2 regions of the Acidisarcina polymorpha genome follow, and region 2 is predicted to be linked to the other one. Evidence: riboswitches for the same ligand, from Rfam matches in the RefSeq annotation. Region 2 holds a riboswitch; the other holds the start of a gene.
The links. Region 2 has a riboswitch for cobalamin ahead of ACPOL_RS23410 (cobaltochelatase subunit CobN). Riboswitches for the same ligand answer to the same signal wherever they lie in the genome.

Region 1: another riboswitch for cobalamin. It lies ahead of metE (5-methyltetrahydropteroyltriglutamate--homocysteine S-methyltransferase); the one in region 2 lies ahead of ACPOL_RS23410 (cobaltochelatase subunit CobN).

Annotation. Positions count from the first base shown of each region.
Region 1 covers NZ_CP030840.1:613,873-618,387, reverse strand. The annotation lists gene ACPOL_RS02755 (aldo/keto reductase) at 1-329, opposite strand, end outside; gene metE (5-methyltetrahydropteroyltriglutamate--homocysteine S-methyltransferase) at 654-2,915, opposite strand; cobalamin riboswitch at 3,058-3,194, opposite strand; gene ACPOL_RS02745 (cupin domain-containing protein) at 3,475-3,996, opposite strand.
Region 2 covers NZ_CP030840.1:5,501,307-5,505,821, reverse strand. The annotation lists gene ACPOL_RS23435 (enolase C-terminal domain-like protein) at 1-503, shown strand, start outside; gene ACPOL_RS23430 (DUF4406 domain-containing protein) at 551-922, opposite strand; gene ACPOL_RS23425 (NUDIX domain-containing protein) at 915-1,544, opposite strand; gene ACPOL_RS23420 (DeoR/GlpR family DNA-binding transcription regulator) at 1,601-2,356, shown strand; cobalamin riboswitch at 2,458-2,647, shown strand; gene ACPOL_RS23410 (cobaltochelatase subunit CobN) at 2,896-4,515, shown strand, end outside.

The sequences.
Region 1 (4,515 bases), 2.2 Mb from region 2:
GCGACGATCCCCTTACGGCCAGCGCCACCGCCGTTCGGATCTCCGGCGAAGAGGTTGAAGAAGAACTTGGTCGCGAGGACCACGCGGTCGCGTTTACCCTTCTTCTCTGCGAAGTAATCACCAATGATTTTCTCGGAGTGGCCGCGGGTGTAGCTGTTCGCTGTGTCGATGAAGTTACCACCCGCCTCCAGGTAGCGCGTTAACACGGCTTCTGACTCGACCACGTCGGAACCCCAGCCCAGATCGTTACCAAAGGTCATGGCACCCAAGCAGAAGGGGCTCACACGTAAACCCGAGCGGCCAAGGGTCAGGTAATGATTCAAAGGCATAACAAACTCCTCTCTGTGTCGCTTCTATTTCAGTAGATGACAGGCAGTTATGAATGGCGTCATACCTTTGAAGGCTTTCCTTATACCTGCACAGTATGTTGATCCGTTTAAGTTTCGGTGGTTCTTGAGATATGACTTTCCACTGTTGCGAACAGACAGATGCATAGTCGGCAGGGTATCCGCATCTCGCAAACGCATAGGTGAGGACAAACGCCGTTAGCAGCATAAGAGGATTGCTGACGACAATGCGACTCACCGTCGCTGACCCCAACGGGGGCCATGTTTGTTGTTGCACGACAGGTCTGTCTGTCGCGCCACAGGTTCTCATACGTTAAATGCAGATCGTGCCTCGGCTGCTGCGCTGCACATGTGTTCCAGTGCCGCTGTGGTCTCGGTCCAGTCTCGCGTCTTCAAACCGCAATCCGGATTGACCCAGATCTGTTCAGGTCTCAGCACCTCTAAGGCGAGACCTAACAGTTCGCGCATTTGCTCAGAAGAAGGCACGCGTGGAGTGTGGATGTCGAAGACTCCCGGGCCAATCCCGTTGGGATAGCTGTGCGCGCGAAAGGCCTGGAGCAGTTCCATGCGGGAACGAGCGGATTCCATCGAGATCACGTCCGCGTCCAACGCAGCGATAGATGGCAAGATGTCCTCGAACTCGCAATAGCACATATGCGTATGGATTTGCATGGCGTCCGTAACCCCACTGGTGGTCAGCTTGAACGCCTCGACGGCCCACTCCAGGTAGAGTGCCCATTCAGAACGGCGTAGTGGAAGACCCTCGCGCAACGCAGGTTCATCCACCTGAATAATCGGGAGGCCCGCAACTTCAAGATCACCAACCTCGTCACGAAGCGCAATCGCGATCTGCCACGCAGTATCTTTACGAGGAATGTCGTCACGAACGAACGACCATTGCAGGATCGTGATCGGCCCGGTCAACATCCCCTTCATCGGCCGCTTCGTGAGAGATTGCGCGTAGCTCGACCACTCCACAGTGATCGGCTTCGGACGCGAGACGTCACCATAGATCACGGGTGGTTTCACGCACCTTGAACCGTAACTCTGCACCCAACCGTTCTCTGTAAACGCAAAGCCATCGAGGTACTCCGCGAAGTATTCGACCATGTCGTTGCGCTCAAACTCACCGTGCACTAGCACATCTAGGCCGATGCGCTCCTGCTCGCGGATGCAATGTTCCGTCGCTTTGCGCAGGAAATCCTCATACTGCTGGCGGCCGATGTGGCCGTGTTTGAACGCCGCGCGTTGCTGTCGGATGTCGGTCGTTTGTGGGAAGGAACCGATGGTCGTCGTCGGCAGCAGTGGAAGCTTCAGCCTTGCGTTCTGCAGTTCAGCTCGTTGTCCATATGGCCTTACACGAGTGAAGTCTCCCGCGGCGAGCGCTGCCAAGCGCTTGCGAACGGCGGTGTTCCTGCTGCTCTCCGCAACTTCGCGGTCGGCTACGGCAGCAGCATTTGCTTTCGTAGCTTCCTCATCGCTTGAGGCAAGCGCGACAAGCTCAAAAAGTTTTTCGCCCGAGAAGCGGAGCCAGCTCTTGATGCGTGGATCAAGCTTCTTCTCCGTTTGCAGATCGTGTGGCGTATGCAGCAGCGAGCATGACGTCGAAACAATGACGCGGCCGGGGCCCAACGCCTCTACCGCCAGGCGGATCAAGGGTTGAGTTGAAGCGAAGTTCGTCAGCCAGATATTGCGCCCACTCACTACCCCAAGACTAAGAGTCTGGTCGGTGCCGAGAGAGTCAATCACAGCCGAGACTTCTTCCGGTGCGCGGACGGCATCGATGTGCAGCCCTGCTGTGCAAAGGTCGACGGCGAGCGAGAGGTTGTCACCCAGGCCACCGAAAAAGGATGTGAGCATGAGCTTCACTGGAAGTTCATTGAGCTGGTTGTAAACGCTGCGGAAGGCCTGATTTTCAGATGGGCCGAGATCGGTCACGAGCATCGGCTCATCCATCTGGATGTCGGTCACACCCTCTGCGTGAAGTTCTGCGATGATCTGCCTGTAGACCTCAGTCAGCTTTGGAAGAAGCAGCGTGATGTCTACACCTGGCGCCGCCTTGCCAAGCAGCAGAAGCGTTACGGGACCAATCAGCACCGGGCGCGTTTCAATGCCAAGAGCGCGGGCTTCGCGAACTTCACTCAGCAGCTTGCTCGTGTTCGCCCGGAAGGTTAGGCCAGAGGTCCACTCAGGGACGAGATAGTGGTAATTCGTATCAAACCACTTTGTCATCTCCATCGCGGTCTGCTCTTCACTGTTGCGCGCCATAGCGAAATACTGCACAAGCGAATTGGGCGGGGCACCAAAGCGTTCCGGCGTGCCGCCAATCATTACCAGGGTGTCGAGCACCTGGTCGTAGAAGGAAAAATCATTGGAAGGGATAACGCTGATGCCCGCTTCCTTCTGGAGGAGCCAATGATCTTGGCGAAGCTTCTTCCCCATAGCAAGAAGTTCAGCTTCCGTCGTCTTGCCTTTCCAGAAAGACTCAAGGGCGAACTTCAGTTCGCGCTTGCCGCCCATGCGCGGGAATCCGAGAGAAGAAGTTCTTAGAGGGGTATTGCTAGTCATACGCGGTTCTCCTTAGAGCTGGAAAACCACCCATGCGCAGGCCGCAACGACATGCCTGCTGGCACGCGTTGTTGCAGTGTCTACCGTTCTAGTCCACGAGAGCGGCAGGCTCAAACGCACCCATGGTCAGCGACAAACGCTTCCATGGTGGTGGCGGCAGGCTGGTAGTCGGACTTCGGAGTGAACACTCCGTCACCGTTGCGGGACAGCGCCGGATTTACACCGGCTTCCCCATTCACAAACCACCCAAGAGTGATCTGACCTGCTCAACAAGTAGTCTATCGGAAATCTGTCAATCTCTATAAAGGTGTTTGATGGTCGTACTGTACGTTCAACCGCGACGGTGAAATAAGACTGGAGCCGCTTCTAGACCGCACGTAAGGCCACCAAGAAGTGACGACTTGCGTCCATGGCTTTGAGTGGAAGGTGCGAGAGGAAGCCGAGCGGAATCCCGGCTTCCTCAGTTGTTGAGAGCGATCTCTCATCAGCTCAGGCTTATTATTGGCTCTACTGTCCTCAGCGCAACAATGGCAGTCGTCCTTCTCTGCTGACCATCCTTTTAGGCGTGGTCTGCGACGACGTAGACCTGGTCCTTCTCCATTGACTTGAAGAGCTGCTCGAAATCTGCAGTCGAAAGTTGCGAAGGAAGGTAGTTCAGATCACCACCAGGGTTGATCGCATCTTTGAGCATGCGTTCATGATGATAGGTAGAAACACTCAGAAACCGCGCAGGTAGAGCACTTTTGTTAAAAAACGTGTGCGGTGCATTTGGGGGTGCCAGGATGCTATCGCCCGTCTCACACTGAATCCACTCGGCAGCCCCAGCATTATTCCAGCGGCAAAATGCAAGGCTCCCCTCAAGTAGATAAAAGAACTCCGGGTATGGATGCTTATGTAACGGCAGCCCGTTGCCGGCTCCAAGTGTCGTCTCATAGATAGAGAATGAATAGCCTGTGTTCGCGCCCTGGGCTTTCCAATTCAGTTGCCATTCGCCGATCTTAAGGATCGGACCTTGCTTTGCTTCCGTTTTCACAACGTTATGATTGATGACTTCTTCAGTAGGGGTGGTCGGTTGTAGCAATTTCAGGACTCCTTCAATGCGACGTAAGCCTTTTCGAGGCTAGAGTGGCAGGGACTTATAGCTAAAGACGCTCACGCCAACTTCGGTCTTCTCTGCTGTTTTATGTTGTCGTATCGCTAGAACTGGAGAACGCCGGCGCGAGTTGTTCGCATCTTCAACCTCATGTTTTGACGCAAGTGGTCCAGAATTGACCTATACTTTGCAGCAATCCTTCTATGCTCCGGGAGCATAGAAGGACTCTCATATGCGCCACATCATCTTGATCCGAGAGACGGTAACTCTTCAACGCCCGTCCGCAGTCCGGCGCCCGGTGGCGGCAGCCAAAGCCCTACCTACTAAGTATCATTTGATACCCACAAGGAATCTAAGATCTCCTTAAAATACAGGCGTATGAGAATCGTGACATCCAAGTATCCTCGAAGATGGGCCAGCCAGTCCCTAGGCGCACTTGGTGCTTGTACGATACTCCTAGTAGCGCTGTTCATGGCCGGAGCGAGCTGGAACCTCATCGTTCAGAAG
Region 2 (4,515 bases):
GGATGGAGGAGCCCACGAGCCCCGATGATATTCTCGGCCACGCGCGCATAAAACGCGAGGTGTCACCGGTTCGAATCGCGACTGGTGAGCACTGCCAGAACCGCGTCTTCTTTAAACAACTTATGCAAGCGAATGCCATCGACGTATGTCAAATTGATAGTTGCCGACTGGCTGGAGTTGGCGAAAACCTGGCCGTCATGCTGATGGCTGCTCGCTTTGAAATTCCGGTTTGCCCGCACGCTGGCGGTGTGGGATTGTGCGAATATGTGCAACATCTGTCCGCAATCGATTACCTCTGTATCTCCGGTTCCATGGAAAACCGGGTCACAGAATTTGTGGACCATCTTCATGAGCACTTCGTGGATCCGGTCCGCATCCGAAATGCCCATTATGTGTTGCCTGCGGTGCCGGGTTATAGCATAGAAATGTACCCGCAGACATTGCGGGACTACAACTACCCGGACGGAAGCGTTTGGAAGAAGCTCGGCGCGTCAGGAGGATGAAGGCGCGTCAAGTATTTCCGCGCGTGACGCCCAGCTTCAATTGAAATTCAAGCGCACCCCGGCACTTCAGCTAAGTTTTCGAAGACCCGTAGCCCTCTATCCCGAGCAAGGCGTACATCTTCGTCGGCTCCCTTCGAAGCGCCGGGAAGACGGAGTACAGCATCACAGCGGCTAAGGAGGCGGTTTGCGATCGGATAAAGGATCTCATCGTAAATGGCGTCTCCGGGGCGAACTGAGCCTGCTTCTCGAAGCAGTGGTAAGGCAATCCATTCGCCAATGAGCGGGATGTGCCCGGCGCGAAAAAGGGGGAGCGTCACGGATTCCAGCGCGCGCAGATTCTGCGCCATCAGTTCCGGATCGTCGTCTGTACCAGACCGGTATGGACCAGCTATTAGGATCATCAGCGACCGGTTAGACATGCTGGGGTCCCCGTTCAGTCCGATTGAAGATGTATAGGCAAGCGTGCTGCAGAAGCATGATGGTCTTGCCATCCTGGATCACTCCGCTGCTAATCCCTTGTATGGCTTCCTCGATTCGGAGCTCGAGAACTTCGATATCCTCACCCTCTGCTTCATTTCCGCCGCCCGCTGTCACTCTGCTGCTGGCGTCGTACTCGGCTACAAAGAAATAGAGCTTCTCCGTGACCGAACCTGGACTCATGAACGCTTCAAAAATCTTGCGGACGTGGTGCACACGATAGCCGGTTTCCTCCTCAACCTCGGCCTTGATCCGGTCCTCCGGACTGGCCTCGTCGAGCAGCCCCGCGACTGCCTCTATGAGCAACCCCGGATGTCGATTGACGAAGGCCGGAAACCGAAATTGCCGGGTGAGCACAACAGTGCGCTGGTCGGCGTTGTAGAGCAGGATGGCGGCGCCATTGCCTCGGTCATAGGTCTCCCGGCTCTGCTGCTGCCAACTACCGTCGCTTCGCAGAAAATCAAAAGTCGTTTTCTTTAGCACGTACCAATCAGCGGACAGCGTCTCGACCTTCTTGATTCGCACCCGTTCGTTCATGGAGTAACCCTGCAGAGCATCGATCATGTTTCGACATTATCGTGCAATTTCGTGCATTGTCAAGTATTATCGTGCATAGGCAAATGTTGACCACGCATCGCAAACAGCAAATCCTCTCGCTCCTCAAAGAAAATGGCCAGGTTGTGGCGAAGCACGTCAGCCAGTTGATGGGCGTCTCGGAAGACACGATTCGGCGCGACCTGAGGGAGATGGCCCAGGAGGGCCTCTTACAAAGAGTTCATGGCGGCGCTTTGCCGGCATCTCCAGCAACCGCTGACTTCGCGCGGCGGGAGTCCATTACCTCCGAAGGCAAACTCGCCATCGGTCGAGCAGCAGCGAAGATGATTCAACCCGGCCAGGTGGTCATTCTGGATGGGGGGACCACTGCTCGCCAACTCGCCCGGCACATCCCACACGACCTGAGAGCAACGATTGTCACTCATAGTCCGACGGTGGCTCTGGAACTTATCGAACATCCATTGGCGGAGGTCATCCTCATTGGGGGCCGTCTTTTCAAACACTCTATTGTGGCTGTCGGCGCGGCGGCGATCGAGTCGATTGAACAGATTCATGCCGACACCTTCTTTATGGGGGTGACCGGCGTCCATCCTAAAGCCGGCTTGACGACTGGCGACTACGAGGAAGCTGCGGTGAAACGAGCGTTGAGTCGGGCAGCGGCAGAGACTATCGTGCTCGCTTCCTCCGAGAAGCTCAATGCCGCGTCCCCTTATGTCGTCGTGTCGCTTGCTGGAATCAGTGGAATTATCACAGAGCGAGCCACGCCGGCGGTGCTGACCATGCCTTACGAAAAGATGAATATCCAGATCACACGAGCTTGACGACCAGCCCCTGCTCGCAACTGGATCTATCGAAGTTTCCGTATGCGTGGCGATTCCCACGGAGGGTAGTAGCTATCCGTCGTCCCTTCGGCAACCGTGGTACAAATTAAGTAACCCAAGGTGCCCGATGGGGCTTAAAAGGGAAGTCCGGAGAGATACCGGCGCGGTCCCGCCACTGTAAACAAAGAAGCGCCGCCAAGAGTGCCACTCAGCCGCTTGCTGGGGAAGGCCGGCGGTCGGCATGAATGTGCCGCTTTGAGCCAGGAGACCTGCCAGGGTTGATGTTGCAACGTTCTGCGGAGAACAGAAACTTTGCGCTCGATGACGAGTTGGACTCAAGAAATTTCGCGTCCGTCTTTGCTGCCTCCGGACACAACCATCGCGTTGCGCCCCGTTGAGATAGCGCTTGGCTCTCGCTTTAACCCGCAAAGCTTCATCTCTGATTTGCTGCCTCACGGCTATAGCAGTCTTGACCCCTCAATGATTGGCGGCCCCGACTGGGTAGCGCGTCAAGGAAGACTCCTGGAGGAGGCTTAGTCATGTCGTTATCTCATCGCCAGCGAGTCATTCGCGCCGACGGCCGCGCATTCAATATCATTCAGCACCGCGCTCACTTGACTTATTGCTACAGCGGATGCTGCTGCGGAATCACCGAGCGTGGATACGCCGCAATCCCGGTCGAGGTTTACACCGAGGAGTGGCTGCGGCGGAAGATCCGCAACCAGGTCCATCTCACCAAGGGCGGTTGCCTCGGGCCATGTGCCTTGGCGAACGTGGTGAGTCTGGTGTTCGACGGGAAATCGGTCTGGTTTCATTCGGTGAACAGCGCCTGGCTAATCCGGCAGATCTTTGACTACATTGATGCGATGCTTGCCGCCGATCGCTTTCTTCAGCCGCAGGCCGAACTCAGCGAATATGTCTTTAACTACTATGACTGGGACGTCCGGACGCCACCCTCGACAGGGCCACAACTCGCCCCATCGAAGACCGCGCCCGCGAGCGGCATCATGCTGCTTTCCCATGCAGACACTGACCTGCTGACCTTGATGAAGGCGTCCGAGATTCTTCCGCCGGAGCTTCGCGTCGGCGCTCTCTCCTTGAACGCTCTGCGCACTGAAGAGCAGCTTGAAGTACTCCTCCAGGCAGAGTTGGGACAGGCCCGCATCATCGTCGTACGCTGTCATGGGCCACTGCACTCGATTCCTGGATATGACCGGTTGCGGGCGGCTTGCATCGAGGGCGGTAAATCCCTGGTGCTGGTCAGCGGTTGCGGTGAGAACAGCTCAGAGTTCAGTGAGACCATCAACGTCCCAGCGGATGTCCTGGAGACTGCTGGGATATACCTTTCGCTGGGCGGTGTCGCTAACTTTGCGGAACTATTTCGCTGTCTCTCGGACCGCCTGATGCTAACCGGCTATGGCTATGCCCCGCCGTCGCCCACTCCTGAGCATGGTATCTATCTGCCCGACATCGAAGTCGCTAGTATCGAAGATTGGGTCCGACAGGCCGACGCCGCAAAGCCAACCGTAGCCGTACTCTTCTATCGCGCTCACCGGATGAGCGGCAATACTGGTTTCATCGATACGCTTGCCTTGGCTTTGCAGGAAAAAGGCGTCAATGCTCTTTGTGTCTTTACTTCCAGTCTGAAGGCAAAAGAGGACGGGCGACCGGCGGTGTTCAAGCTTATCGAGGGGCGCGCCAGCGTCCTCATCTCCACTCTGTCATTCGCGCTCGGAGAGGTCAATACCGGTACGATATCGTTGCCCGGTACAGCGCTCGAGTCGCTCAGCGATTTGGGGATCCCGGTTGTCCAGGCGATCGCCTGCCAGTCGCCCCGCGGAGCCTGGGAGGGATCGCGCCGTGGGCTGAATGCAGTCGACACTGCCGTGAACGTCGCCATTCCAGAGTTCGATGGACGCATCATTTCGGTGCCGGTCTCATTCAAGGAACTCCACGGCGGGAATACGGAAAGTTTGTATGTGGCCCATGAGGAGCGGGTTGAACGGGTTGCGGGGATTGCGAGCCGACTGGCCGCTCTGCGACGCATCTCCAACCGGGACCGGCGAGTGGCTTTTGTTCTGACCAACTCCGCAGCAAAGGCGTCCCAGGTCGGGGGAGCTGTCGGGTTGGACACTCCGGCAAGTCTGCTCATAACGCTG